3 regions of the Sporosarcina sp. FSL K6-5500 genome follow, and region 1 is predicted to be linked to each of the others. Evidence: riboswitches for the same ligand, from Rfam matches in the RefSeq annotation. Region 1 holds a riboswitch; each other region holds the start of a gene.
The links. Region 1 has a riboswitch for cyclic di-GMP ahead of MKX62_RS14735 (methyl-accepting chemotaxis protein). Riboswitches for the same ligand answer to the same signal wherever they lie in the genome.
Positions count from the first base shown of each region.

Region 2: linked by a shared signal. The riboswitch ahead of MKX62_RS19875 (response regulator) and the one ahead of MKX62_RS14735 (methyl-accepting chemotaxis protein) in region 1 are both predicted to bind cyclic di-GMP.
Region 3: linked by a shared signal. The riboswitch ahead of MKX62_RS03305 (sensor histidine kinase) and the one ahead of MKX62_RS14735 (methyl-accepting chemotaxis protein) in region 1 are both predicted to bind cyclic di-GMP.

Region 1 covers NZ_JBBOTP010000001.1:3,058,043-3,068,123, forward strand. Annotated here, with positions in the region: gene lepB (signal peptidase I) at 1-173, shown strand, start outside; gene MKX62_RS14720 (YpdA family putative bacillithiol disulfide reductase) at 294-1,283, opposite strand; gene MKX62_RS14725 (hypothetical protein) at 1,527-1,712, shown strand; gene MKX62_RS14730 (S66 family peptidase) at 1,861-2,850, shown strand; cyclic di-GMP riboswitch class I at 3,412-3,497, shown strand; gene MKX62_RS14735 (methyl-accepting chemotaxis protein) at 3,608-5,347, shown strand; gene MKX62_RS14740 (SDR family NAD(P)-dependent oxidoreductase) at 5,347-6,099, shown strand; gene MKX62_RS14745 (sodium:solute symporter family protein) at 6,126-7,637, shown strand; gene MKX62_RS14750 (uracil-DNA glycosylase) at 7,767-8,345, opposite strand; gene MKX62_RS14755 (GNAT family N-acetyltransferase) at 8,615-9,466, shown strand; gene MKX62_RS14760 (pyridoxal phosphate-dependent aminotransferase) at 9,760-10,081, opposite strand, start outside.
Region 2 covers NZ_JBBOTP010000001.1:4,165,321-4,175,401, reverse strand. Annotated here, with positions in the region: gene MKX62_RS19915 (GNAT family N-acetyltransferase) at 297-1,181, shown strand; gene MKX62_RS19910 (YybH family protein) at 1,913-2,302, shown strand; gene MKX62_RS19905 (FMN-dependent NADH-azoreductase) at 2,909-3,544, opposite strand; gene MKX62_RS19900 (carboxymuconolactone decarboxylase family protein) at 3,709-4,152, opposite strand; gene MKX62_RS19895 (RrF2 family transcriptional regulator) at 4,364-4,867, shown strand; gene MKX62_RS19890 (hypothetical protein) at 5,419-5,691, shown strand; gene MKX62_RS19885 (hypothetical protein) at 5,684-5,890, shown strand; gene MKX62_RS19880 (BclA C-terminal domain-containing protein) at 6,060-6,539, opposite strand; gene MKX62_RS19875 (response regulator) at 7,453-7,821, opposite strand; cyclic di-GMP riboswitch class I at 7,852-7,937, opposite strand; gene MKX62_RS19870 (hypothetical protein) at 8,151-8,549, opposite strand; gene MKX62_RS19865 (hypothetical protein) at 8,845-9,075, shown strand; gene MKX62_RS24495 (DUF6877 family protein) at 9,452-9,607, shown strand; gene ytzI (YtzI protein) at 9,738-9,890, opposite strand.
Region 3 covers NZ_JBBOTP010000001.1:740,356-750,436, reverse strand. Annotated here, with positions in the region: gene MKX62_RS03325 (hypothetical protein) at 1-432, opposite strand, end outside; gene MKX62_RS03320 (S-layer homology domain-containing protein) at 841-3,786, shown strand; gene MKX62_RS03315 (hypothetical protein) at 3,997-4,335, opposite strand; gene MKX62_RS03310 (response regulator transcription factor) at 5,009-5,653, opposite strand; gene MKX62_RS03305 (sensor histidine kinase) at 5,653-6,861, opposite strand; cyclic di-GMP riboswitch class II at 6,914-6,995, opposite strand; gene MKX62_RS03300 (CalY family protein) at 7,595-8,209, shown strand; partial or broken gene MKX62_RS24395 (hypothetical protein) at 8,371-8,526, shown strand; gene MKX62_RS03295 (hypothetical protein) at 8,527-9,198, shown strand; gene sipW (signal peptidase I SipW) at 9,146-9,757, shown strand; gene MKX62_RS03285 (hypothetical protein) at 9,791-10,081, shown strand, end outside.

The DNA of each region.
Region 1 (10,081 bases):
ATTCCTCTATGACTGAAGAAGATTTTGAAGAAAGCATGGAAGCCATTTTAGTACCAGAAGGCACAGTATTTGTGCTGGGGGACCAGTGGTGGAGAAGTATAGACAGCCGTCACTTCGGACCTTTATCATTAAGCCAAGTGGAAGGGAAAGTAATAGGATATGGAATTGAATAATAAAATAATATGCCTGATAGCCTATTATTTAGGGGATCATAAATAGTTTAAATTTAAATCGTCTGTAATTGAAAAAAGCTCACCAAGTCACATTCATTGTGATTTGGTGAGCTTTTAACATCATAAGTTACTTTGAACATAGGACAGACGTTGTGCAATTTCATTTGCAATTTTCATGCCATGAAAGCGTCCGTCTTCAATGTAAACACGATTTGTAATGCCACCCGTTACAACGCCAGAAAGAAAAACGTTCTTGACATTTGATTCATATGTCTCTTGATTAAAGGAAGGAACTAATGAAGAGAGGTCAGTTTGAATTCCAATGCTTTGAAGCAGAGAGATATTGGGTTGATAACCGATGAGGGAAAATACATAGTCATTTTGAAGTGTAACTGTTCCGTCAGAAGAGTTTATGCGAATGGTTGATTCATCGATAGCAGCAATACTGGAATTGGGATGAAAATCAATTTTTCCTTTTTTAAGAAGGTTACGCATATCTAATAACAACGATGGTTTAATGCCTTCTAAGACAGTTTCTCCACGATGGATAAGTGTAACCTTGGCCCCATTACGATAAAGATCAATAGCAGCTTCAATTGCTGAATTTTTACCACCCACAACTGTAACATGTTGTCCATAATAGAGGTGACCTTCTTTATAGTAATGTGATACCTTCGCTAGATTATCTCCGTCTACACCTAGTTGTCTTGGCGTATCGAAAATTCCTGTTGCAATAACAATCATCTTCGCTTCGTAAGGAATGGTGTTGCCATTACGATCTTCTGCGTGGACAGTAAAGGATGCTGCATTCTTTGAAATAGAATTAACCTTTTGATAGCACTTAATATTAATTTCTTGTCTCTCAGTTACAAGACGATAATATTTTAATAGTTCAGTTCGATTTGGACGGACATCTTGAGATAGGAATGGAATGTTGCCGATTTCTAAGCGGTCAGAAGTACTATAGAAAGTCATGTGTAATGGACAGTTGACAATGGAATTGACAATCGCCTCTTTTTCAATAATCACATAAGAAAGTCCTTTTTCTTGTAGAGCAAGACCCGTTGATAAGCCACACGGACCACCGCCAATAATAACAACATCATACATACAATAAATATCCTCCTTAAAGTTTTACATAAACAATGGTTAAAAGCATTAATTTTTTAGGAATGTTGCATGCATGAATAATGCAACAATGCTGTATAAGCCTTGCCCGTTAGTATGCTCAGACGAGTGGGAAGAAATACTTAATTAATTGTATATAACTTGTTTTACGCACTGGAAAAGGAGTTAATATATTTTGCTAGCGAACTATCCTATAAGACCTTGCCTCATTTAGACATACCGAGCATGAAAGGTTTGCATGATTTAGGTGATACAGCAAGACTTCTATACGATTTTCATGCAATAACTGGACAATGGGAAGAAAGCAAAGCACAAAACGAGAAAAATCACCTTGATTTAGCAAAGGAATTAAAAAACAGTGGAAGCTATGATTATATAGTGAATCGGATGTTAGGAAATGGATTATTCTGAAATTTAATAGAAACTATTAAATAGATGGAGTATAATAACAAGTATTCGTGATTATAAGTCAAGATTAAAGTTGTATACTTCACTATTAAATTGAAAATTCTTAAGTTTTTTGGGCTATCTAAATTATGAAAAAAGGGGATAATTAATGATGAAACGATTAGAAAAGGGAGATACAATCGGTATATTCACACCATCTTCACCCGCAACTGTTACTGCGTTGCAACGGTTTGAACGTGCAAAAGCATTTTTAGAATCAAAAGGGTTTGTTATTGTAGAAGGTAGATTGACAGGACAGTCTGATGTTTATCGTTCTGGTTCACCTAAAGCACGCGCAGATGAACTAAATGAGCTATTAAGAAATCCGAATATAAAGATGATTATGTCCACAATTGGTGGCACGAACTCTAATAGCATGCTGCCATATATTGATTATGAAGCATTTAAGCAAAATCCAAAGCTAGTCGTTGGTTATTCTGATGCAACGGCTGTTTTACTCGCCCTTTATGCAAAAACAGGTATCTCAACATATTATGGACCTGCTTTAATACCTTCGTTCGGTGAATTTGAACCACTAGTAAATGATACTTATCAATATTTCGAACAATATTTTATGAAAGAGACAGAGCTACCTTATGAAGTGCCAATGTCTCCATTTTGGTCTGATGAGCCTGTGAACTGGTTAGAAAAAACGACAGAGAAAACGCTTTTTAATAATAAGTGGGTGACTGGACATAGTGGTGTTGCAGAAGGACGATTAATAGGTGGCAATGTGAATTCGATGTATGGATTTATTGGCTCTTCTTATTTCCCTACAATTAAACAAGGCGATATTTTATTAATTGAGGATTGTATGAAAAATGCCTCAATTGTTGAGAAGAATTTTGCAATGCTAAAAGTGCAAGGTTTTTTTGATAAAGTTGCTGGTATTATTTTAGGTAAACATGAACAGTATGATGATTTAGGTACTGGCAAGCAGCCATTGGACTTACTGATAGAGCAATTAGATGGGATGGATATTCCCATTTTAGCTGAGTTCGATACGTGCCACACCCATCCAATGCATCCATTAGCTATTGGCAAACAAGTGAAGTTAGATACAGGTGCCAAAAAAGTATTTTGCACGGAAAAATGGTTGTGAAATTTTCAGTATCTGAAACTTTTGTTTAACAGAAATAGAAATAATTTTTGACGATAAGCAATAACAACAAATTGATTATTGAAATGTTGAATTATGTAATTTGTTGTTTATTGCACCAAATGGACAGGTTAGTGGAAAAAAGTAAAAATGCTCAATAGTAAAAGGGCAAGATAGATCTGATGAAACAGGATAAACAAATAGATAGGTCGAGCAAGCTATTCGCATTTTTATATAGCGTTTTCATAGCAGCACCTTTCTATAGCATATCAGGCATTGCTTCTTACCTGGAAGAATAAAGGTTGAAGTTGCCAGAAATGAGAATACTTTTGATATTGAAATTTCCAGCAATGCTATCCTTGGAAAGAATTTGATGTAACAATTTAAAACAGCGGAAAATAAATATGGTCGGGGGAGTAAAGGCACTATTTTTCTTTTTTAACCAATGACTATATACTAGTTTGGGTGTTTTGAAAGCAGGACATTAAGCGGTGTCACTATACTACTCTATGAATCTTTTGGTACTTCATATTGCCATCTATTAGACTATGTGGTATATTTTTTGATAGTTATAGGCAAACCTATTGAAAAGTAGGGACGCAAAGCTACAGGTCTAAAGTAATTATTACTATGACGGCTGAGCTGCTCAAGAAACGCTAGATAATAGTCTAGTTTTTTTATTTGCCTATTTCATTGTGAAATGGGCCTTTTTTTATGTGTAAAGAAAGATACAAAAATTGAAGAGGAGGAAATAATTATTATGCGTTTTTTTAAAAACATGTCATTAAAGTATAAGCTTTTACTTACAGTTTCTATTATTGTTTTAGCACTTTTTACTGTTCTAACGACACAAAGTATTTCTCAATTGAACGGCCAGTTAGAAAATGACCTAGAACAAGAGTTAAAAAGTGTTGGCTTATTGACAGCCATGAACCTAGATTCCAAAGATATAGATGGTCTATTGAAAGTTCAAGGGGAAGACGATCCTGAATTTTTGAAAATGCAAAGTACCTTGGATGGCATAAGGGAAGAACAGGGAATCATGTTTTGGAGTTATATATGGGAGATGGAGGATAATGGTGTCACTCCTATCGGCTATACGGAAAATTTGAATGAAGCGTATGAAGCGGGGGAATTGTTTACTGATCTTGCTCCTGTCCATGTAGATACTGCTAAGCTCGCAATTAAAAATGATCAATCAGAGGTAACAAGCATCTTTGAGGACTCATTCGGATCATGGCGAACAGTTTTCAGCCCTCTTAAAGATGAAAGCGGAAATACAATTGCAGTGTTAGGAATTGATTACTCTGCGGATTATATTGATACCATCATTAAAAAAAGTGTTACAAAACAGATTATTATTGCAGTAATCGGAATTTCAATCTTATTAGTATTGCTGTATTTTACAATTGATCGGCTTCTATTACCACTTAAAAAAGTGGTCATTGTTGCAGACCAAGTGGCAAATGGAGAATTGAACGATGTGGATCTCCAGATTACAAATGATGAAGTTGGACAACTTTCACAATCGATAAAAACAATGGTTTCAAATTTGCAACATGTCATATTAAACATTAGAAATACATCTGATCACGTTGCATCATCAGCCAATCAGCTAACTATGAATGCGACAGAATCGTATATTAGTTCAACAAACGTTTCGAAAGAAATGAAGAATATCGCTCAAAATGCTGAAACTTCTTTGGTGATGACTGAAGAAACAGCAGCTGCAATGGAAGAAACAGCAGGTGGCATACAACAAATCGCTGATTCAGCCAATACGGCTTCTGAATCGTCTCTGACAGCCTCAATTGCTGCTGAACAAGGAAATAAGGTTGTCCAACAGGTGATTGATCAAATGCAATTAATTAATACATCTGTAGAACAAATAGAGGAAACTATTAATGGTTTACATGCTAATTCTAATAAGATTAGCGACATTGTGAACATTATTACTGCTATAGCAGAGCAAACAAATTTGTTAGCACTAAACGCTGCTATTGAAGCAGCCAGAGCTGGTGAGCATGGTAAAGGATTTGCTGTCGTTGCAGATGAAGTAAGGCGTTTAGCTGAACAATCATCTCAGTCGGCTAAAGAGATTTTCCAACTAATTCATATGATTCAAACGGATTCTAATGCATCTGTAACCGTGATGGAAAAAGGAAAAGAAGACGTAAGAGTGGGAATGGATTATACGAATGAAGTAGGCGAGATATTTAAAAGGATTGTACAATCTGCAGATGAAGTCGCAGATCAAATCCGGGAAATTTCTGCTGCATCTCAAGAAATTTCTGCATCCTCTGAAGAAGTAGTCGCATCCGTTAATAATATTAAGAAAACATCTCAACAATCTACCGAGTTTTCATTGAATGTCTCACAAGCTACACAAGAACAATTGGTGTCGATGCAAGAAGTGAAAGAAGCATCTGCTTCATTAGGCCAAACTGCGGAGAAGCTGCAGTCCCTAATTACAAACTTTAAATTGGAGAGTGAAGATTAATGGATTTAAAGCTTACCGGTAAAAATGTTCTCATTACAGGCTCTAGTATGGGGATAGGCAAGGCAATTGCTTTAGCTTTTGCTGAACAGGGAGCAAATATTTTAATAAACTATATTGGCAGCGATCAAGAGGCGGAAACAGTTCGTCTACAAGCGAAGGACCATGGCGTGAATGCACTAAAATATTGTGCGGATGTATCTGACTCTAAACAAGTGCAGGATATGTTTCAGTATATGGACAACCAGCTAGGAGCAATAGATATTCTTGTCAACAATGCCGGGTTTGCACAGAATGCTCCTATTACAGATTTAACTGATGAGCAGTGGGACAAAATGATAAAGGTTCATCTTTACGGAAACTTTTATAATTGCCGAGAAGCGGCGAAAAGAATGAAGGAAAAAAATAAAGGTAAAATTATTAACATCTCTTCAGATATAGGAAGTCTTGGGTGTGAAGAATTCACCCATTATTCAGCGGCAAAAGGCGGTATTAATGCTTTTACAAAAGCTTTGGCAAGAGAGTTGGCACCGAATATATTGGTCAACGCTGTGGCGCCTAGTGGAACATATACTGGCATCCTCGAAGCTTTCGGTGAAAACTATATCGCGGAAGAGTCAGCGAAATATCCACTAAAGCGCTTGGCTCAACCTGAGGAAATCGCCAAAACTGTGTTATTTTTAGCATCAGAAAATGCGGATTTTTATACAGGTCAAATACTAACTCCAAACGGTGGAGTAGTTATGAACGGATAAAAGATAGATGAGGAGCACTTGAATTGATGAATATCATCGTATTTTGTGTATATTTAGTTTTTATTTATTACATTGGCTATAAAGGATATAAGCGCGTCAAAACTGCTGAAGATTTAATTGTGGCGGGCTGGAGTATGCCGTTATCCGTTGTAACTGGGAGTTTAATTGCCGCGTTATTAGCAGCTCCATTCTTTTTTGCTGCTGTCGGCTCGGGTTATACAAGTGGAGGCTTTGAAGGGTCCGCAACAATGGGCGGCCTAGGTACATGTATGATTTTAGGAGCATTAATCTGGACTAAGCCCCTAAGAAGATTAAGAGGATGGACACTAGCGGACTACTACGGATTGAGATATGGTAGTAAAAGATTAGGAGCATACACGGGAATCGTGATGGCGGTAGCATTTGGTATTTTCAATGCCGCAGCTCTCACTGTTGGGGGTACTTATATTATCCAACAACTTTTCCAAATCGATTTCCTTCCAGCCGCACTATTATTTGTTTCGTTAACGGCACTCTACTCCGTTATTGGAGGCTTATGGGCTGTCGCTTACACCGAAATTGTTCAAGGGGCACTAGCGGTAGCCGGAATCCTCGGGATAACCATATTTGTTTTATTCTATTATCCCGATGTTACATTTAACCCTGATTGGTGGAATGTAAATGAATTATTTAGTAGAGGTGGAGTTGAATTCTGGACACTCTATTTAGTTTTAGCTCTTGGTGATATTCCAGCAGTGGACTTAGGTCAGCGTGTTGCAGCGGCAAAAAGTCCGCGTGTCGCACAGCTGAGTATGATTATTGCAGGTTCAGTAATCATCGCTATTAGTTGGATACCTGGTATGTTAGGGGAAGCTTTTAAATCTATTTATCCGAACAGTTCCAATCCCGAAACATTGATGCTTGTTTTTGCACAAGGCTATTTCCCTCCTATTTTATCTGCTATCTTTTTAACAGCGATGGCGGCGATGGGTATGTCAACTGTTGCGGCATGTTATGTAGCAACCTCAGGAATTGTTACTAAAAATATTTATTTAGATTTTATTAATAAGAATCCTGATCCCAAAAAACTATTGTTTTTTTCCAGAATGGTGATTCTTGCAAGCGCTTTGTTAGGTTTAATCCTGGCTCTAAGTGCTCAAAAAGTTATTGATTTAGCCTATTTAGCGTGGGATGTTGTATTTGTTACATTGTTCTGGCCAATCGTTTTAGGCCCATTTTGGAAGCGGGTAAGTACTCCGGCTGTATGGGCAAGTATATCTGTTGGACTCGTATATTATATTATTACGTCACTTACTCACGTTCCTGGGCCGAAAATTCAATCGGATGGGTTTTTGGGCTTGTTGGGCGAATTGTGGCTAACGCCTGTTTTCTCAGGTGTGATTTTTTCTGGAGTGACAATTATCGTAATAAGTCTATTAATCCCACCTACCCAACACGTTCTTGACATGCATGAAATTGAAAAAAATAAAGAACTTGATCACGTTGGAAGTAAAGAAGAACTAGAAATATTGAATACTTCAAAACAACCAAATATCTGAGTTGGTAACAGGACATGCTTAATTGCGTGTCCTGTTTTTTTGAATTCTATCTACCATATCTGATTAATTTATCAAACATAAATATTTTTTCTAATAGTAATATTGGATTGCAAAAACTTCATATCGTAGCTAGAGGTTTAAAGAATGAAAGTGATCCGCAACGAAAGTCAAGTCCTCCAAAAATAAGTTACGTAAGTTTGGACGTCGTCTAACTGCAAGTGGATGGTAGGCGACCGCTGTTTGGAATCCACGTATATCGTGCCAACTACTCCGCATTGACTTCACTTCGGCTTCAGGATTTTGAAAAAAAGACTGAACGGCTACATTTCCTAAACAAAGAATGAGAGTAGGCTTTTTTTCTGTAAGCTGCTGTTCTAAATGCCTCATACAAATTTGACGTACTAATTCTTTGTCGTATGCTCGAACGGGCTTCCTTTTTAGTATAAAAGTGACATACAGATCATCTATTTTCAAGCCAGCTTCATTTGCAACTTCTTGTAGCGTTTGCCGCGTTCCACAAACAAATGACTCGCCTTCACGATCTTCACGTGCTCCGGGATTGTCAAGAATAATCATAATCGGGGCCGCTGGATTACCTTCACCCCATACCATCCGTGTCCCTTGTTCATAAAGGCCGCATTCCTGGCAATTTACAAGGTGATCAGGGGTTGGCTCCTCCAATAACATTTTTGGACAGAAGACAGGCATTATTTTCAGCTCACTTTGACGTTTATTTGCAAAAAAAAAGAGGAAGCGCCTGTAACAGAAGAACGCAGCCTTAGTACACCACAACCTGTGGCAACATTCTAGGCCCATTTGCAGATTATCCCCAGGGAAGCTTTATAATTTCCAGTGCAATAAGGAGAGCTTTCCACTAACCAATGGATTTCAATCAGAGTCACAGCATATAGGTTAAATGTGGTAGAATTGTTATAATATTTCGATGTTTATTATTTTTATGTGAATGGGGTGTGGGGATGGAGTTTAGACGTTATCAAGATGTGCAAAAATTTGCATTGAAAGCTGAACCTGTTTTAGGTAAAAGGGAAGATGTATACAGTCTTTTTTTCGGTGTATTGCAGGCAATTAAAGCTGGCCGATACGAGAAGCCGTTTATGGCGACGATTGAAGAGGAGGGGCAGGTGCTAGCCTTATTTCAAATGACCTATCCACATCCGTTAAACCTAATTTTTACGGATGAAAGCCGTTTGGAAGAATGTATGGATTTGTTAATAAGAAACCTATTGGAACTTAAAATTGAAATTAGTTCCATCATAGGTTTAAAACCGTGGGCATTCCTCTTCAGTAAGAAATGGGAAGTGAAAACAAGTGTGTATCCTCAATTGATGATGGACCAGGGATTGTATCGATTAGATAATATAGATGAAACACTTGAACACAGTCCAGGCTCTTGGCGTTTGGCAAATACGGATGATTGTTCACTCATTGAGATGTGGTTCAACTTGTTTGAGGAAGATGCAGGACTTCCGCTAACAGCAGTGGAAGATGTGAAAAGTCGAGTTGCATCATTTGTAGCCGAACAGGAAGTATTTTTGTGGGAGGATAATGGCAAAGTAGTTTCCATGATGAAAAAAGCCCGACCGACAAATCATGGCGTAACTGTCTCCCTTGTATTTACACCAAAGGAAGAGCGAAAGAAAGGCTACGCGCGGACGATGGTAGCAGCTGGAACAAAGGAACTTCTAAAAAAATATGATTTTTGTGTGCTTTACACTGATTTGATGAATCCGACAGCAAATAAAATCTACCAAGAGATCGGCTACAAGAGAATTGCAGATTCTATACAGATTGGATTTAGCTTGAAATGAAAAAGGTGTGATCTTTATAGGAAATCTGAATCACATAGTTGATCGAAATTTATATGAAAATATCTGATATGGGAAAAATTAATTCCGAAACTAGAAGATAAATATGACACAAACAATCACAATAACTAGCTGGAAAGTACAGAGAAGAAGGCGTGGCTGGATCCATCATGTGATAAGTCCAAATGATATTCGCTCTTTTCAATGTTTCTAACGAACTAAGAATATTTCATGTCAAAAAAGCCAAGAATAGAAAACTCCTGGCTTTTTTGATATGAAATTCAAATTAAATTATTTTATCGTGAAAAAATATCGAGTTTTTCAATTCGTGCAACTGCTTCTTTTAAACGGTCTTCACTTTCCAATAAGCCAACACGTATATACCCTTCACCATACCTTCCAAAAGCATGGCCCGGTGCTACGGCAATGTCTGCTTTGTCTAATAGTAACTTGGTGAATGATTCGCTTGTATATCCTTCTGGTACAGGTAACCAAGCGAAGAAAGATGCAGCGGGCGCGATGACATCCCAACCGATTCGTTTACATTCGGAAATTAAGACATTCCGGCGGCTTTCGTAAAGTGAAACGAGCTCATCCACACAATCCTGGCTTCCCGAT
Region 2 (10,081 bases), 1.1 Mb from region 1:
TAAATTCCAATGAATTTAATAGGAGGGCTATTCTATAATTTATTTATAGATTTATTTGTGATGTCCTTTTGCGATAACTAAGAGAAGCAATATAATGTCTAATTCATATAAGCAGATATATTTAATCCGACTAAAGGCAAACACTTGATTTAGGCCGGTTAATTTTATTTTTTGCGTATAAGAAGACTTTATGAGTTTATTCTCATAAAGTCTTTTTCTGTTTTTAGGAGGTGATAATTCCCATATACACATGTAATGCACCAAGGTGAATGAAACAAAAATCGGAGGGAATTTAAATGGGGAAATATGAATTAGTAAGTGATTATCGTAATAATGAAAGCTTGAAGGAGAAATTTAATACCTTAGCTATGAAAACATTCGAATTAGATTTTCGAGGCTGGTATAACAAAGGGTACTGGGATGACAAATATATACCATATTCATTTGTCGATGAAGGTAAGGTTATCGCAAATGCTTCAATTAATAAAATGTCAATAGTTATTAATGGTAAAATGTGTGGAGGGATTCAGATTGGTACAGTAATGACAGATGAAAATTATCGCAATCAAGGTTTGGCTAAGCAATTAATGCAGCATATTATGAAAGAATACGAAAATACTTGTGATTTCATGTATCTTTTTGCGAATGATACTGTATTAGATTTTTACCCGAAGTTTGGATTTACACGTCTAAATGAAAGTGAATTTAGCTTAGACCTAGCAAAAAGTTCAATTCAAATGAATAAGGATGCGAAAGTAAAGCGGCTTACTATTGAAATTGACCTTGCATTACTTGAAAAATTTGCGAAAAATCGCCATGTAAACTCAACGATTTTAGATGTTGAGAATAATGAAAGTTTATTAATGTTTTATTTCACATTAGCATTCCGTGAAGCCATTTTCTATGTGGAGAATTTAGAAACGATTGTGCTAATGGAGGAAGAGGAAGATACACTGCATATTTTCGATATCATTTCGTTAAATGTGCCAAATATAGAGGCTGTATTAGCAAGCATTGTAAAGGAAACAACGAAAAAAGTGGTATTTTATTTCACACCTGATTTTACAATCGAAGGCATGACAGCAACCATTATGCCAAATGATGATGATGCTTTATTCGTCTTAACGAAAAAGTCATTGCTGAAGGGTAACTTTATGTTCCCGTTAACATCACATTGTTAATTGGAGTGAAATACCTATACAGGAGTTAGTATTGATACAGCTTGCACTTTAGGATTTTGTGCCGCACATGGTGCTATGGCGGGAATCAAAACGGAGGATTATAGAAGGAATCGATTTACGGACCATGGTTGTCATACTTGATAACATCGAGAGGATTCCGGTGTCGGATATCATCGGGGCGCAATGTGAAGGGTTAATTGTAATAGAAGGAACAGCCACCAACTCAGTTGAGAAGGTGGCTGTTATTTGTTATGAGTCGTACGCCTGCCCGCGTTATTTAAAGTTTCCCCAAACGTCCCCCAGCATAGTCCTCCAGTTACACGATTTCATAAGAACTCTTACGTTTCACATTAAGCGGCATGATGTGGCGCTTCAATTAAACAAATGTTGCTGTTGTCGCATTTTCACTCCTTTAAAATTCACATACGGAACGCCCAATTAGTAGAAATAGATATATTTTCTATACACGTAAGTCGATAAAATAAATATTCCATTTTGTCATTGATTTTTATTCAAGCATCTCTCACGAGGTGCTTTTCTATTTGCTTGCAATGCGAAAATTCAAAAGGAGAAGTATTTCTACATGGACCGTCGCTTTTCAATTGTCGAACAAAAGAGGTATTCGTATTAATGGAGACGAATCAAGTACAATGCTCTATTCTTCTTCAACTAACAGGATATTAGAGATTAATTGGGAAATTTAAAATTATAAAGATAAGGAGTGGTGTATTTTGGAACACGAATTAAAGGAGTTTATCAAGAAGTGTGATAAAGCAATAAAACAGGAAGATTTTGACACTCTGAAGAATTACTATACTGATGATGCGATTCTGGTAGTAAAACCAGATATGATTGCACGAGGAAAAGAGGAAATTAAGCAAGCGTTCATTAAAATCGCGAAATATTTCAATAACAGTCTTGTCCCAGTACAGGGAGAAATGATTATTTTAGAAGCTGGAGATACTGCATTAGTTATTTCTCAAACGCTACTTGAGGCTGATAAAAATGAAACGAAATATTCTATGGATAGAAGGTCAACCTATGTGTTTAAGAAAAATTCACAAGGCGAATGGCTTTGTGCAATCGACAACTCATATGGTACAGACTTAATCAATAAGTAGACTTTTGTTAAATAAGACCATAGCAAAAGCGGCTCCTCCACAGATTAGATTGTGGAATGCCGCTTTTTTATTTGTCCAAATATCATTTGGTATAATTTATTAATTTCTGATATTCAGTTGTGATAGGAACTATTGTTCTGTATGCTGATGAAAAATGGGAAACGAGTGTGCATAATCAATTAGTTAGGTCAGTGGAATATCGTGAACACCTAGATATGATGTACATGGCTACCGACGACATCACCGGCATGGAAACCAGACTCATAAGTCTTCTTTACAAAATTAGATAATAAACCGAAGTTGCATGCCCCAGCTAAAACAAATAAAATGTATTTCACGATGCTTTTTTGAGTTCTAACTGGCCCCTCAGAACGATAGATACGACTTTCCTGTTTTGATAGAGGTGTATCGCTAAACCACGAAGACTTAATATAAAGTCACCATTCAAATCCCGCATGAGTCCAAAACTCGTAGTTTTAGGATCATGGTAATCTGCAAATGAGAAACTCAAGTTACTGTTTAACCAACCAAATACAGCATGGTGCGATGATACTGGAAATATTTGATTCATTGTCACACCCGATTCAGTTATTTAGTTCACGAACTTTAGAAGCTTTTGGCTAGTTCGATCGCTTGTTGAATAGCTTTTTCTTTAATCGTAAGTGCTTGATCTGGTGCAGCGCTCATACCCTCGATATAAATAATATCAATTGAAGGTATACCTATGAATTTAGATACAGCTGTCAAGTATCGGTGGCTGAATTCGAACCCTGCCACTGGTCCCTCGGAGAGCACGCTGCCGGAAGCTTGAATATGAAGCAGTTTTTTGTCAGATGCTAAGCCAATAAAGCCTTCTGGCGTATATTTAACTGTTTTTCCTGGTACACATATGGCGTCAATATAAGTTTTCAATACAGGTGGGAATAAGAAATTCCAAACTGGATTGACGACGACGATTTTATCTGCAGCGAGAAATTGATCAACCAGTTCACCCAAACGAACTATTTTAGCCTGAGAACCCGCGCTCAATTGATCAAAAGAACTGCCGCTTCTCAATTGGCCCCAACCACTTAACACTTCGGTGTCTAGTTGCGGGATATCTATTTTATATAGATCTAGATGAATAACTTCATCGTTTGGGTTTGCTCCATGGTAAGCTTGGATAAACTCGTGGCCTACAGACAAACTATTGGATTCACTCTTATCTAGTGGGTGTGCGGTTACGTATAAGACGGTTGACATGATTGATTTCTCCTTGAGGTTAACTAGGACCTGAATTTAATTGATTAGCGATGCTCATTAAGGTAAGCCATGAAGACCGGCCTCGGTCTTCAATGGACATACAATTGTAAGAGCTATCCTAAAGTTATTCTTATTAAATTTCACTATTCTCAGTAAGCTTCTCTTTACTCCTTTTCAGGGAACATCCCCGTGGAGATGGCGATTCGATTCCATGCATTAATGGTATTAATCGCCATAATGATTGCCACATATTCTGCCTCATCCACATGTGCCCGAACTCTTTCATACAAATCCTGCGACACACCTTGCTCTGAAATACGGGTTACAGCTTCCGTAAGCTCAAGCACCACTCTTTCTTTGTCGGAATAAAAGGGTACTTCACGCCACGCGTTAAGTAAATAAATCCGCTGCTCCGTCTCGCCCATTTTCCTTGAATCCCGTGTATGCATGTCCATACAATAAGCACACCCGTTAATTTGTGATGCTCTGATCTTAATGAATTCATATAGCTTAGCATCCAATCCACTTGTCTTAATAAACCCTTCCAGTTTCATCATTGCCTGCAAAGCACCTGGGCTTGCACTGATATGATTTAATCTAACCTTCATAGTAATCTCCTCCGTGAATCTAAATTTGTCCTTGCCTCTACAACCTATCGCCGATAACATCAATCGACGATAGGTTATGACCACAATATAACTCTTTAGTTTATGGCTGTCAATAAAAAATAATAGCTGAAAATTTCCATATTTGACAAGGGTTTTAAATCCACCTAAGATGGTTAGTAGCAATCTTTATATGTAGAAAGCAGGTGTTTGCATGCAGTATAGTATTGGTGTTGAATATGGATTGCATTGCTTGGTATATTTAATTGATATTCCTCCTAATGATACAATTGGGATTAAAGAACTTTCCGCTTTTCAAGGCGTTTCAGAGACCTATCTTTCGAAGATTTTTAGTAAATTAACAAAAGCGGGTATCGTAAGTTCTGTTCCAGGTGTAAAAGGAGGCTATAAACTGGCCAAGTCTCCTGCGGAAATTTCTTTTTGGGATGTAATTGAAGCTGTTGAAGGTGCTTCCCCCATTTTTCAATGTAAAAATATTAAAAATAATAGCTACCTATGCCGGGATGAAGACTATGCAGCATGCGCTCTAGCTTCTCCCTGTGTGATTAACTTAGTTATGCTCGAAGCAGAAGATAGTATGCGCAATATTCTTCGTAACAAGTCACTTACTTGGTTGAATGAAGAGCTTGATCGCGTATTAACCCCACAATCGCGCAAAGATACTCGTGAATATTTTGCTAATAGCAACAATGTTTAATGGTTAATTTAAATGGGGAAGTTTCTGGTTCACTTATTATGGGGAAGTCGGGAGCAAATTCAATGTGAAATCGTTTGGATACAACACGCTGAATAAGTAGGATTGAAAAACTATCTTCATCCTGAATTATTCATACTTGACCAATCAAACAACCGGTTAATCCAAATCCATTGTTTTCGAACCCCTTTAAAGTCTTTACTGTTTTTCTTCTTTCAAAACCTTCAGTTTCCATTTAGCGGCTTGTAAAAAAGGGATTTTGAACAGACTTATCCCAAGATGCCCTAAATCTTTTTTAGTATATTTAATAGATGTTTAAGTTTCTAATTAAAAAATTTTTATGTAAACTCAGGCTTTAATAAAAAGAATCTATTTTGATTAAATTTTTCAAAATGGATTCTTTTAAATTACAGAAAAATGCAGGTTTACATGACGCTGTTGACCGAAATTTACTTCTAAGTGACACAAAATCCAAGGTTTAGAAGACAAATAGTAAACAATTACTTGACAACAGAAACGATGAATGATTTATTGATCTAACTGGAACTGAAAAGTTGTGGGGTGATCCAGAACAAACAGTCAAGGATATACAAGCGGAAATACTGGAAACTTTAAATTTTCCGTCCACAGCTGGCATGGAAATAGAAGTTGCGCAAAAAAGGGAATGCAAAGTACACGTAAAGTTGTGGGATAAAGGGAAAGTCATTTTTTACATGGTTGTCATAAAAGAAATAAATGTTGAGGCGATGTGGATTACGGTCGATAGTCCATTCGGTAGGGACCGTATGCCGGTGGAGGACATAATCGGAGTGGAATGTGTTGAATAATAAACAGGGTAAAGGCGACCTCTCGACGAAAGAAGGTCGCCTTTTCAATCTGGTATCTGGGATAATACCGGATAGGAATTTATTGAATATTGCATTCATTTGTAGTGCAGCGAACTTGTTGAAGTTTGTCGGTGCGCAAATTAGAATCATTTGTTTATTTATGGAGGCATCGACTTGTTTAATTGAACCGGTAAATTAAAACGACCAATCCGAATAGGGAAAGGTCGATTTGTTTTTGAGTTTCTTCTATGGATAGTAATTACTTCCGACTTTTCACCTCTATTTTTAGAAGTTTTGCATCAGGTGATTGTTGAAGCCTGTATTAAAATCCAGTGAAACCAAGATGTTTTATACCGAATAATTTCTACCTAAGCATTGGGATTCAACATCTTAATGACAATAGAAGCATTTACATTAGCTTGTGTACCACCTATCACAGACGCAAGACCAACTGCTGCAGCAGAAGAATGATTTCGAAGGGTAAGAACATCGTTGGCTACTATGGCAATAATAGCCTGCCCGTTGTTTTGCTGAGTGCCAGCACCTGAACCATAGACTGTTCCGGGAACCAGCGATCCATTTAAAAACAGTGCAAATTGGTTAGGTTCCGTACCTGATACAGAGAAAGTAACCTCGTAGTCTCCCGGAACGTTAATCATAATTTGAGAGGTTCCAAGGGTATGCACAATTCCAGGTGTCATTAATCCATTTGAATCAAACAAGACATCAGCTTCTATAGGTACCGTTTGAGGAGTTAGATTGTAAATATACCCGTATTCGCATAACCCGCATGTGGCTCCGATAGTACTAGTGGAGCCAGCCTGCCCGATAGCCCTGATTGGCCCCATGAACACTCTTGGTACTCTACATATATTTTTGCAAGAACATGGACTGATGTGACATTTACTACATTTACGATTAGAGAAGTGGTTATTAAAATTCATTCTTTCACCTCCATCTGTAGTATCCTATTCTTGCAAAAGAGGAAATGAAGGGCAAACTCCTTGTTGATTACTAAAAAAGAAATAGACAAGAGATTGATCCTGGTGAAACTGAAGAAATGTGTGATAAAGTCAACCACTTGTTTGAAAAGCTGGGAAATGAAAAGTGAGTATAAAAACAGCCACCAACTCGATTGAGAAGGTGGCTGTTATTATGTTATAAGTCGTGCGCCTGTCCGCATTTAATGTGTCCCCCTGAATGTCCCCCAACCACACGAATTCAAAAGATTTCCTAGGACTTTACTTTAACGGCGTGGCATAGTCGATTAGTACCTGGATGCTGAAACTATCATATTTTCACACCTGTAGAACGTACGTACGAAACGGCTGATTAGTCTAGCACGAAATAATTCATAGTAGCAACAATGCTTATGCCTCAAGGCTTATGAGGGGTTTAAATGAAAAAAATCTCCAAATATTCCACCAATTTGAAAAGTGAATGTGTCACTGTAGGCTTTCGCTAATTTGACTTCGAGGTTTTTAAATGAGTGGCCATCCCGTTACAAGGTTGTGGTGTACGAGCCATTGTTGCAGCGGGAGTTGTATGAGAAAAGGCAAGAGGCTTGGAAGTTATGGCGACAGTAATGACCTCGTTTGAAGGATGGATATTCATTATTTTGACTTTGTTAATCGCGTTAGGATTTTATTAAATTGGTTGGATGCATGGGCGGGCGAAATGATGGAGTAAACACGAATTGTACATTTAAGATGAAAAAAAGACCGTAATTTCTTGGTCTTTTATGTTAGTGTACTATGTTTTTCAATAGATTTTATTTAATTGGGTAATAAGTCCATCAAAAAAAGGCTTCACGATAAAATCTGCGGCTCCATTTTCTAAAGCCTCAATTATTAAATCTTGAGTCCCTAAGGCTGAGCACATAACAACACGAGCATTGGGGTTTATTTTCTTAATTTCTTTTAGCGTAGCGATACCGTTCATATTTGGTAAAGTGATATCCAATAAAACGATATGCGGGAAGTGTGATTTATAAAGAGGCACAGCATCTTCTCCACTCCCAGCTTCAGCTACGACATAATAACCGTTACTTACGATAATCTTTCTTAATAGATTTCTCATGAATTTTGAATCATCTACGAGCATTACTGATTTATTGAAAACGATCCTCATCCTTTTTAACAAGTGATAGAAAGCAATACACTTGGTAACCGGCTACCATTACAAATAGTTGTATTAGGCCCTTGGCTTTGCGTCCTTACCTTTCGATAAGTTTGCCTATATACAAACTAACATACTTTGATAGAACAATCTTATGAAAGAGTCTAATACAAAGGAGTAGTAGGCAAATAGGTGGGTTATTAACATGTGCTGTCCGAAAAGAAAAGAACACTGATTAAAAATAATCAGCAGTCTTTATCACAGTCATCTTGAGATTTATGCCCGGAAATTTCGAACAACCATTGTTAATCCACGTTTTTCAAAATTATTGTCGCTTTCTCTTACCTATCAAAGCTACCTAAAATCATAAAATCTACAAGAATTCCACTCACTGGATTTTCTGAACCTAATACATTAATTCCTAGTACTACTATACTACTATTATTTGTGACATTAGCAGAGACGAATTTTGCAGCAACATTCTTTTCTCGCATTTGTACTCTCGGTCTTGCATTTATCGAAGGATTTGTAGAATATACGCTTGATACAGCATAGTCAATAGTTGTTAATAATGGAATACCATTAGATAATCCGTTTTCTGTGAAATAAAGTGTGGCTATACCATTTGCGTCAGATGTAGCTTGCCCATAAACAATCCGCTTTACTTTTTTTGGATTGGACTCTCCTGCCTTAAACACTTGAAGAGCTGTTGGTGCCATTAAAACAAACTCAACGCTCATAGCTATTCTCCCTCTGTAATACTTTGATATCTATTACAAACAACAACATTGATTAAATGTATGACTGGCTATACCTTAATATTCTTTATGCTTTTTATTAGCTTATTACATTCAATGTTCCTTGAGGATTCTTGCTTTTTTGCAAAGTGAAAATGCAGTGAAAGCCATCAAAATGTAGTACGCAGTTCGACCAAAATATGTAGCAGATGTGATGGAAACTTATTAAACAATTTTATTGCGAATGTAATAAAAACGAACATTAAGGCTTGGTACGGTAAACGTGGAGGAAAACGACTTGAAGACAACTCCTTATAAAAAGGCAACAGAAATGTATATCGAAGTCATTGTAGCGGAAAGTGTGGATGAAATTTTAAACGAGGCCGAACTGAATCTACGGACTAAAGAATATGCATTTATGAAATTCATGAATGCGCCTAATACGCAGGATCACACAGATAGGGATTTATTACAGGAATTTGAAAGCACCACAAATGGCTTTTTGCAGGCTGACAGTTCGTTACTTTAACGCACAGTACGAGGAAATGGGAGACCCATTATATGCAGTAAATTAAGAAGAGGACTAGATATTATCATAACGAAATCAATTTCTTCCCCCAGGCACCTAAGCGATATAGAAGCAGAACCTGGAAAAAAACCACTGACTTTTAGTTTAAAGATAATGTGACTGTTTACAGTACGCCTATTAGCTTAAGCAGTAAAACTATTACAAGAATCGAAATAATAACACTTAGAATGTATCTCAAGGATATCCCTCCTTTAGAATGATTGTACCATGGTTACTGTAACTAAAAGTGTTTTTTTTAGGAGTTTATTTCAAATTTACAAGCTAGTGCAATAAGTGGGAACGCATAGTCTGACCAAAAAGCGAAGTAGATAACTGAATGACCGCATACGAAGAAATAATCAAACTTTTAACCCGGTTACTGTTAGAGGTGCTGAAAGATATTGAACGACGCACCAGGGATTGGATGTGGAGTGCTAGCGATAGGACGATCCGTATATTCGTCAGCACCAAACATTCTGTGAGGGAGTGTTAACCGTGGTGCAGCAACTTACTATTTTTGATGCGCTGTCAAAATGATAGAAAGGACTTTTACTGTCATATGCCGGTCCGCTCTATATGTATAAATTAATTTTCATAGAAATAATTCATTAATCTATATCGATTCACTCTCTATTCATTTCTTCTATATGATCATCAATCGGATCAATCGTATGTTTATATCGATAACTTTTATGGACGACGAAATAGATGAAAATGAGTTCTAAAACAAAGATAATAATACAAATCCATATCCAAATCCATGTTGTAACTGTCATTTGATAGTCTCCATTCTGACTTTATCTAATGTAAGTTTACTACGAAATCTGCTTAATTATAGGTTAGTCAGTTATGGATCGGTGACAGTTTGGAAACAATCCTATAAATCTGAGTTCTGTGAGGTTCTATTTAATGAGGTTAGTTACACGAAGAGATAAAAAAACAGTCCCTTATATAGGGACTGAAAGAA
Region 3 (10,081 bases), 2.3 Mb from region 1:
ATCGAGTCGAATCGACAGGAACGTACCATTTGGGTCAATCTGATTGACAGTCCCTGTTACGACTTTATCGCGCTGTTCAATTTTTGCAGGGGCAGTTCCTGTTGAACCACGCATCGCTTTTACACGGCGTAAATTGATGTCTAGTTCGACTTCCATCCCGAACTTAAATGCATCGATTGTCGTTGAAACTGAATCGACAGAAAGAGTTGCAAACTTGTCAATCGACAAAGTCATCGTACGACCTTGTTCGTTTTTGATTGTGATGTTACTCAATCTTCTTTCCGTAAGGTTTTTGTCTATCTGCACTTCGTCATACGTGACGTTGACAAACGTTCCTATAACGGGTGAATCGGCCGAGACCGGATTAGCTAGGAAAAAGCTTGAAAAGAGTAAAACGAAAACAGCGATTAAAAAAGAGTTGTTTTTAAACAAATGTGAGACCCCCATTGTGAAAAATTCTACTAGCAGCATGAGCCTATGTATAATAGTAGGTTTATATCTAGTATATCGGAGTGAATGGCTAGAATGTTAGAGGGGAGTAGGATATAACTGATAATTTTCGGGGGGAGTTTGATAGGAATCGTAGAAAACAGAACTTTTTATGTAACACTTCTCTTATTATGACGTGATTTTTATATAAAAATTTTAGTTCGCCAATAACTTTAGCTGAAGTATAATAAGGGGTTAGTTGCACAAAAATTCCAATTAAATTATACTGATAATTAGGAATGAGCTGTTCTTTTTTAATCTAGTAATTAATAAAAACCTAACAAATTACTATGAATGAGCAACACCGAAAGGTAACTAGGGGACACGACAACACTACATGGGGGTTAAAAAATGAGGAAATCAAGTTATGAAAAAGCATTCAAAGCTATGTTGACAACAACAGTTGCAGCTGGGGCTTTTGTTGCTGTAGCGCCTGTAAATACAGAGGCGGCGACGTCGACGTTTTCTGATGTCAAGGACATCCCAACTCATCATTTTTATAAAGCGGTAATAAATTATACTGCAAAGGGCATGATGAGTGGCTATCCAGATGGCACATTCAAACCAGGCCAAAATATTACCCGTCAAGATGCTGCAAAGTTATTAGCTCTTGCACTAGAGTTAGATACAGTGAACGTCAAAAATCCAGGATTTAAAGATGTTAGCAAAACGAGCCCCTATTATGGATACATTGCAGCGCTTGTTGAGGCAGGCGTTATTTCGGGTTATGAAGATAACACATTCAAACCGAGCGCGAGTCTTTCTAGGGCACAAATGGCAAAAATCATTGTGCTTGGATTCGAATTCGAAGGAACGAAATCTGTCAAACTACCGTTTAGTGATATCAATGATAAGCAATGGCATATTGACTATGTCCGAGCACTTTATGCAAACGAAATTACAACAGGTACAACACCTACAAAGTTCTCGCCTAATGCACTTGTGACGCGTGGCCAAATGGCTTCATTCGTCTTCAGAAGTGAAGCGATGGTAGCGCCGAAACCGATCCCTGTAGATGTAGATAAAGTAGCAGTAGAAGTAGCACTCAACCAGTTAAAAGCCGGTACAGTAACTGTTTCACGCGGCAATGATGCAACGGATGCCAACAAACTAGCGGCCGTTCAAGCCTACGTCACTTCACTTGTTACTGAAAAAGGTGTTACAGCAAAAACGGTGGCAAGCACAACAGCTGGAAATTATGTAGTGACTTTAACAAAAGGACAAGCGAAAGCAGAAAAAACGATTGCCATCACATTTGGCTATGCAGCGGATGATCGTTTTGTTACCGAGGTGACAGCGATTAACGCGAAACAAGTTGAAGTTAAATTTGCAACACCTGTTATGAAGTCAACGATATTAAACACTTCAGGTGAAGTTCAAAATATGGCATTTACAATGGTCACGGGCGCAACAGTGAACCCCGGACAACTGAAAGGCTCATTGTCCGAAGATGGTAAAACGTTGACGATTACTGCGAATTGGGTCTTTGACGGCGAGTATGCGTTCAAATCAATGGCCACGATTAAAGCAGCAACCGGTGAAAAGTTTGAGGAGCATACTGCCATTGTTAAAGCGAATGATAAAGTAGCACCAAAACTTGTGTCAGGATCAGCGGCAGCGAAGACATCTACGAATTCTTTTGCTCTACTTTTCGACGAGCCAGTGAATGCCGCCGGAGTCGTCGCTTATGTCAATAATGGATCAGCAACTGTAGCTAATAATCCTACGAACCCAAATCGATTGGATGTCACTTCTAACATCCAGGTCATAGCGGGCACGACTGCCACAATTAAATTGACGAATGTTAAGGATTATAATAACAACCTTCTAACGCCAAATCCGTTGGAAACAACAGTGGCAATTTCCGCAGATACAGTGGCGCCAACTGTGACGAATGTAAATGTTACAGGAGAAAATAGAGTAGAGATTACGTACGATAAAAATATGAGTATTACTTCATTCGCGGGAAGAGCACGTCTGGTTTATTCGAACGGAACGGTGACAAACCTAACTGCGACGGCGGGTACTAATGCCAATACAGTGATTTTAACGGGTACAGGATTACCTGTTACTAATAATTATAATGCAATCTTATTTATTGATGCTGATGTAAAGGATACTGTCGGCAATGGTACGGCGCTTTATTCATCTAACATTACGCTAAGCAAGGATGTTATTGCACCTGTATTGACATCAGTAGAGTATAAGGAAGGCAAAATTGTTGCTAGTTTTACAGAGGATATTGTACTAGGTAGAAAGAACTCCGTGACAGTTATTGATCAGAAAACGGGGAAATCTACTCTGGTTTCCTTGAACTCTAGCAATTCAGTGATTACTACTAATACGTTGACAATTGCTGGATACTTGCCAAATGGAGCGTATCAATTGCATCTACCTGCTTATACAGTTGTCGATAAAGCGAGCACACCAAATCCGAATAAAACTGATATGCTGCCGTTTGGTGTTCAAAATACATTGTCTGCGGATAGCACTCGCCCCGTTATTGGCGCAATCAAGAGCAATCCAGCAATAAATGGAGCTGAGCAAACAGTCACTTATACTGTGACAGATTTTGATAGTGGCGTAAACTTGATCTCTTTGCAAGAAATGAATAACTATACATGGGACAATAGCCCATTACCATGGGGTTCTTTTGTGACAACTGATTTTACAGGGGCGGTAGATAAAGCGACAACTGTTACTGTCACAATCCATATCCCATCTACTGGAATTCCAGCAAGTAAACAAGCGCTATTCTCCATCAATAGCATTCGGGACAATGCAGACAACGCAATTGCATCAGCTGCAGTGGAAAGTATTTATCTATATGGCGGTTACCAATATGGTCCGGAATTGAGCCAGGCTTATATTGACGCTTATGGTACCTCATTAGTGCTTAGTTTTAATGAAGCTGTTCGGAATTTGGATGTGAACGATTTAGAAATTATGCTGGATGGTAAGCATTTAAACAAAAATGTAATTGCTTCAGTTGTTCCTGTCTACAATTCTAATGCAAATCCAAATGTATTTGTTACAGGTATCAATGCTTCGGTGGCCACGGTTAGTGGATCAAATCAAAGTATCTATTATTTGGATAATAACGGCAACGGGAACTATGATACAGATGACATCTATTTATATACTGGAAACTATTCTTCAAATGTAACGAATTCAATTCCAGTGAATTTAAACACTTTAGGTAATTTATCAGTCAAACTCATTCACGATAATAATTCACCCGTCCAAAATCACCAAGGGATTAATGCGATATTCGGTAATGTAATTAAGGTGAAATAGATTTCGTCATATTTTGATAGTGAAGTGCCTTCAGTTTGAAAGTCTGAAGGCACTTTTTATTATCAATTCGAAAAGCGGTAACTATGATGAAACGTGCAGATTGGTGTCTCACACAAGTAGAATACTGATATCTTTAGTCGGTTGGTCGCTATTTTGCTCAGATAGTTCGTGAATAACCCAGTTTTTAGATAACATCTGTTTCAATACAAGCTATATTCGTTGCTCAATTTTTAGGTGTGAGATGCCGCTATCCGTAAGTTGATAATCGTGGTCCTTGATTTTATCGAATTTCATTTTCAATAAGTTATGCAACCCGTTCATTGTGATGAATTTCACAGTATATCCATTTGAAAGTATAGATAAGAACTTTTGCGGATCTTGATCATAAAGTTTAATAAGTTCATTGAAATCGTAAGCAGGTTTCACGTTCTCCCAAAAGCCGATATCTTTCTGCGCAATTTTGGTAATGATTTCATCATCTGATACGCCGTTGCCACGAAGCGTTTCAATCATGTAAGCATCCATCATCGTAATCTTGTTAGTGTCCACTAGTGTTCCCCCTAATAGTAGTGTTGACTCAATTATAGAGGAGTGCAAGGCATCCTATTCAACACCAACCAACCAATCTGTGTTTGTTCGGTAGTTTGGCCTGTGGAAAAATAACAGGAAACAAGTTGAATGCGGCATGACCGAGCATATATTTGGGCGACCGAGCATAAAGTTGTATAACCGAACATATCTATTGGCCGTCCGAGCATATCGGTTGTCCTCCGATCATATCCATGGGCTAATCGAGCATACCGGATATTCTCCGATCATATCCATGGGCTAATCGAGCATACCGGATATTCTCCGATCATATCCATGGGCTAATCGAGCATACCGGATATTCTCCGATCATATCCATGGGCTAATCGAGCATACCGGATATTCTCCGATCATATCCATGGGCTAATCGAGCATACCGGATATTCTCCGATCATATCCATGGGCTAATCGAGCATACCGGATATTCTACGATTATATCCATTGGCCGACCGAGCATATCGGATATTCTCCGATTATATCCATAGCCAATCGAGCATAAAGTTACAGCATCAACCAATCATATCTCTCTCGTCAGTCTCTATTCGAGTGGAAAAGCGGATTACTAGAAACTTATTCAACAGAAAAGCTCCCACGAGGTTACTAATCGTGGGAGCTTTTAGCACTAGACACCTATTCAATTCACGCTATACGCCACCAAGCCCTTAGCATTGGCATACAATGCCGCGTTTGTTCGATCGGCAAGATCTAACTTTGCTAATACCTGACTGACATGTTTTTTTACAGTAAACTCTGTAATATATAAAGCCTGTGAAATTTGTTTATTTGAATGGCCCATCCCGAGTTCGAGTAATATCTCCTTTTCCTTCGGTGTTAGCTGTTCGATATGCCTATCATTTTCAAAAGGGCTTTCCTTCGATTTTATCACCAAATCAAACACCCCTGGATCATAATACTTTCTACCTCTGCCGATAACTCCGAGGGCATGGATCAGTTCTTCAGGTAATGCCTCTTTTAATATATAGCCATCGACTCCTATTTCTTTTGCCTGTTTAAAGTCGTGCTCTTCCGTCGATGAAGTTAGCACAACAAATTTACAGGTTATTCCTTGTTGTTTTGCTTCTGTAATTAATTCCAAACCGGATTCATTTCCCAAGCGAAGATCCACTATCGCCAAATCAGGTGTAGTGTCATGGAATAGAGTTAGCGCGTCATTTCTATTTGCTGCTTCACCTAGGATTTCAATTGCTCCATCTATAGTAAGGATAGATGTTAATCCTTTTCTTACTAATGGATGATCGTCGACAATAACAATTTGCATTAGCCAATCACCTGGACCTTCTCAAGTATTTTTGCGGTTGGAATTTCGATTTGTATTTCTGTCCCTATCCCGTGTAATCCACTTATCAAAAACGTTCCTGCAAAAGTACTTACAAGACGTCTCATATTGAAGAGACCGATACCTTTTTCATGCTGGCCATCGGATATGTGCGAATTAATTCCGATTCCATTATCATGAATTTCCAATACAGTTTTCTCGTCCAGTATAGATAATCTGAGTTCAATAGCCGTGGACTGACCATGGCGAACGGCATTTCCGCAAGCTTCACAAATAATTCTATAGAGTGCTTGTTTTAATTCGCTGGATAGTAAAGCTTCATCACCCGTTATTTGACAATCAATCTGTATATCACTTAACCGTGCGTACTCGTCCAAATAATTCTTCAGCTGGACTAGAAAAGGCTTTTCACCATTCTTTGTCGAGTTGAGACCGTAAATAGCCAACCGTAGTTCCTTTAATGTAGTGTTGGCAGATTGTGAAAGAAATTGATATTCATCATTCAACTCAGTACTTGTCATACTTTTACTTTTTGTTTGTAAACTATGCAGAGAATAAACAATACCGACCAATCTTTGCGAAACACTGTCGTGGATTTCATTGGAGATACGATTTTGTTCCTTACTTACAATCATTTGCTCCTTCATTGAATCTGTATGAATTCTTTCGAGCATTATTTCACTAAGTTCGGCTAAAAACTCAAAAGGGCGATTGAAGAGTAATGTTTCTCTAGCCTCACTTGAATCGGAAATCTTAACGCCGATAACGCCGATAGTAGTGGAGGTTCTAATGACTTTCATCCCGTACCAATCCTCGTTAATTTTACTGACAAACAGTTCATTCTCCAGACGTATAGTATTCCATTCTTTTTTTAGGCCAGTTTCAATATGGGGATTACTCGTAGAAGATGCTAGGTAGCTATTTTGATGATTTACATCCGTTAACCAAAAGAATGCTTCATCACTATGTGTAAGCTTGATGATAGCTGCTATTATTTCATTCATTATAATTTGAGGGCTTGAATTATCCATTAGGTGGTACAGCGATATACCGTGCTTCAATGTATCTAGATAGGTATCATTCGTTTCGATTGGTTTATTAGTAGTGCATGCTTGTACCAAATCCAAAGCAGCAGCTTTCTGAGTGTATCCTTCTAATATATCAGCTAGAATCTTTCTGATTTTTGTCACACCCTCTCATTTCATAATAAAAACCCAATCAACTTGAACATAATGTCCAAGTGTAATTAGGTCGGTTGCACCAATAACTCCATACATCCAAGGTGCCCATATAGAGGATGTATTTCACAGTTTCCGTAAATTATATTCTTTTATATAGTTCAGTATAACCAAATTACATTGAATATGACGTCATCTCCTGCGGTTGAAGAGGTTCTTTTTTTTTGTTATTAACTTGTATTTTAGCGAATTAAGACTTTTCAGTTACTTGTTACCTATCAGTAAATCAATATTAAAGGTTACTTCTATAAGATAGAGCTATTACTTCCGAGTTAGCTATTCATTAACAGAAGTAGAAGTGAACTGGTACAAAAGTGCACCGACCCTACACTAAAGTAGAAAATCGAAGTAGACAAACGATATCAGAAAATCACTCTTTAGAGTGAGGATGCCCGCCAGGAATACTCCTATACTAAAAGTAGTTACAAAAATGGTAACGAGCCGAAAAAAGCATTGGAGGAGATTTCCATGAAAAAGTATGACACCTACTAAAGGGGTGTCAACGATCACAACAGCTGCCAAACTATGAAAATGGTGCATGCAATCAAGGCTACTTTATCAGGTGAAAATGAACTCATACCTTAGATCGAAGAAGAAAATAATTTCTTCCAAGTCGCAGGGAAGAACAAAAGAACAAGCATTCAATAAAAGCGAAAAAATACAAACTAATTGGAGGAAATTAAAAATGGGTATTAAACAAAAGCTTGCAATGGGTATCGCAACTGGAGCATTGGCTGTAAGTATGATCGGCGGGGGAACATATGCTTATTTCAACGACGTGGAAACAAGCACGAATACATTCGCTGCCGGTACACTGGATTTATCGCTAAAACCTGAAACAATTATCGATGTAAAAAACATTAAGCCTGGCGACTGGATGAATCGTGATTTTACATTGAAAAATGACGGCACACTCGACATATCCAAGGTATTACTTAAGACAGAGTATACAGTAACAGACAAAAATGGTGATAATGTAGAAAACTTTGGAAGTCATATCCGAGTTAACTTCATGTGGAACCACGATAAATCAATCACGGGACCGTGGACTGGACTGGACAACGTGGTTTACCAAACAACTCTTGCTGAGTTACAGGGTATGACACCAGATGCCGTTGCAAATAAAGTCTTTGTCCCATACCTTGAAGAAAAAGGCGGTTTAAAAGCCGGCAATTCTGACACGCTGTCCGTACAATTCGAATTTGTCGAGAACGACAAAGATCAAAACGAATTCCAAGGTGATTCTTTAGAGCTTAAATGGACATTTGATGCACAGCAGACAAAAGGGGAAAAGAAATAACATATATCCCGGGAGGAGAGCACTTCTCCTCCTTCCTTTTATTTCATCAATCAACCAATGCTCTTCCTTATATATATTTCTCAACATATAACTCGATTTTATGTTTTGAGGAATATACGTAAGAAAAATCCAGTGGTAAAAAATCGAAAGGCGGGATCAGGTTGAAAACCAGCCGAAGGCGCAAACGTAGGAAAAAGCATCAAGGTCCATTTCTGACTTTAAAATTGGCACTCATATGCTATTTAGTCATCTTTAGCATTAGTTATATTTCGTCTGACACATCCGCATATCTCAGTAGCCAGTCGGAAGTCTCCCAGATGATCACTGCCGAATGGGAAGTTCCGGTTGTACTTACGAATCAATGCGGTGAGGAAATTGAAAAGGATGCTGTAACGGGCGAGGAAATCAAGATCGACCGCGAGAACATAGATAATAAGCCTAAGGAAGAAAACGATAAGGACACGGTATCGGGTGAGGAAACCGAAGTCGACTGCCTAGACAAAGATGATAAGACTAAGGAAAAAGAAGAACAGGATGCTGCACCAAGCGATGTCGACTGCAAGCGCGAAGATGATAAGTCTGTTGGAGAAAACGAACAGGATGCTGTTTCAAGCGAGAAAATAAAGACCGACTGCAAGAATATAGATGATGAATCTAAGGAAGAAATTGAAAAGGATAAGGCCACAGAAGGTGAAGATGATAAAGCAGATTCGGATGCTAACAAAGAGAACGAGCAGCAGAAGCCTGAAGATGACGGTAAAAAACAGCCGGACGGCAAGGATGGATCTGTTGATGAATCTACTGAAAAGAAACCGGAAGAAAAGGATTCTATAGAAAGTAAGGCTCCAGAAAATAACTCTGAAACAAAGAATGAAGCTGAAGTGAACGCTGTCGTAAAACCAGAAAATAATACAAAGAAAGTAGAAGGTGATACAAATGAGAGAGAAGAAGTTAATGAAAAAGAAGAAACGAATGAAGAGGATAAGTAGCATCGTCTCAGGCATATTGATGGTTCTGCTGATTAGTGTCGCTTCCGTAGTGGTCTTCACGAAAATCTCAGGCGGCGAGCCACAACTTTTCGGTTACCAACTAAAAACTGTTCTGTCGGGATCCATGGAGCCGGGAATCCTAACAGGCTCGATCATTGCTGTGAAACCGGCTGAAGATAAAACTAATTTTAAAAAAGGCGACGTCATCACATTTCAGGAAGCAGAAAATATTTTGATCACACACAGGATTACTGAGGTGGTCAAAAGTGGCGACTCCGTACTTTACCGGACAAAAGGCGACAACAACAATGCAGAGGACATGAATCCAGTTCTGTCTGACAATGTGGTAGCAGAGTACACCGGTTTTACAGTGCCTTACGTAGGGTACTTCATTAACTTTACCCAGTCGAAGAACGGTGCGCTTTTGCTATTAATACCCGGATTCCTGCTGCTTATCTACTCGGGGTTTACGATTTGGAGAGCACTTGGAGAAATCGAATTGGCTCCGAAAAAAAAGGTGAATATAGTGGGGGAAGATGCCGGAGAAGGTTCTTCCTGAATCAATCGCTAAGATATGTAAGGAGGCATTATCATGAGCAAACTGTTTCGACTGTTTCCGGTTCTTCTATTGATTAGCGGAATCTGTTTCTTTCCTATGACGAGCGTATTAGCAGATGGTGAAGACAACACGGGCAAGGATGATATAGACATCAGCATTTCACCAAATGATACGTTATTTGAAATCAGCAATATGAAGCCTGGGGACTGGGCACCTCGGACCATTACAGTCAAAAACTTAGGTAGCAAAGATTTTGCCTACCAAATGCAGTTAGAAAACAGTGGAGAAAAAAAGCTGTTCAATGAGCTACTGCTGGAAATAAAA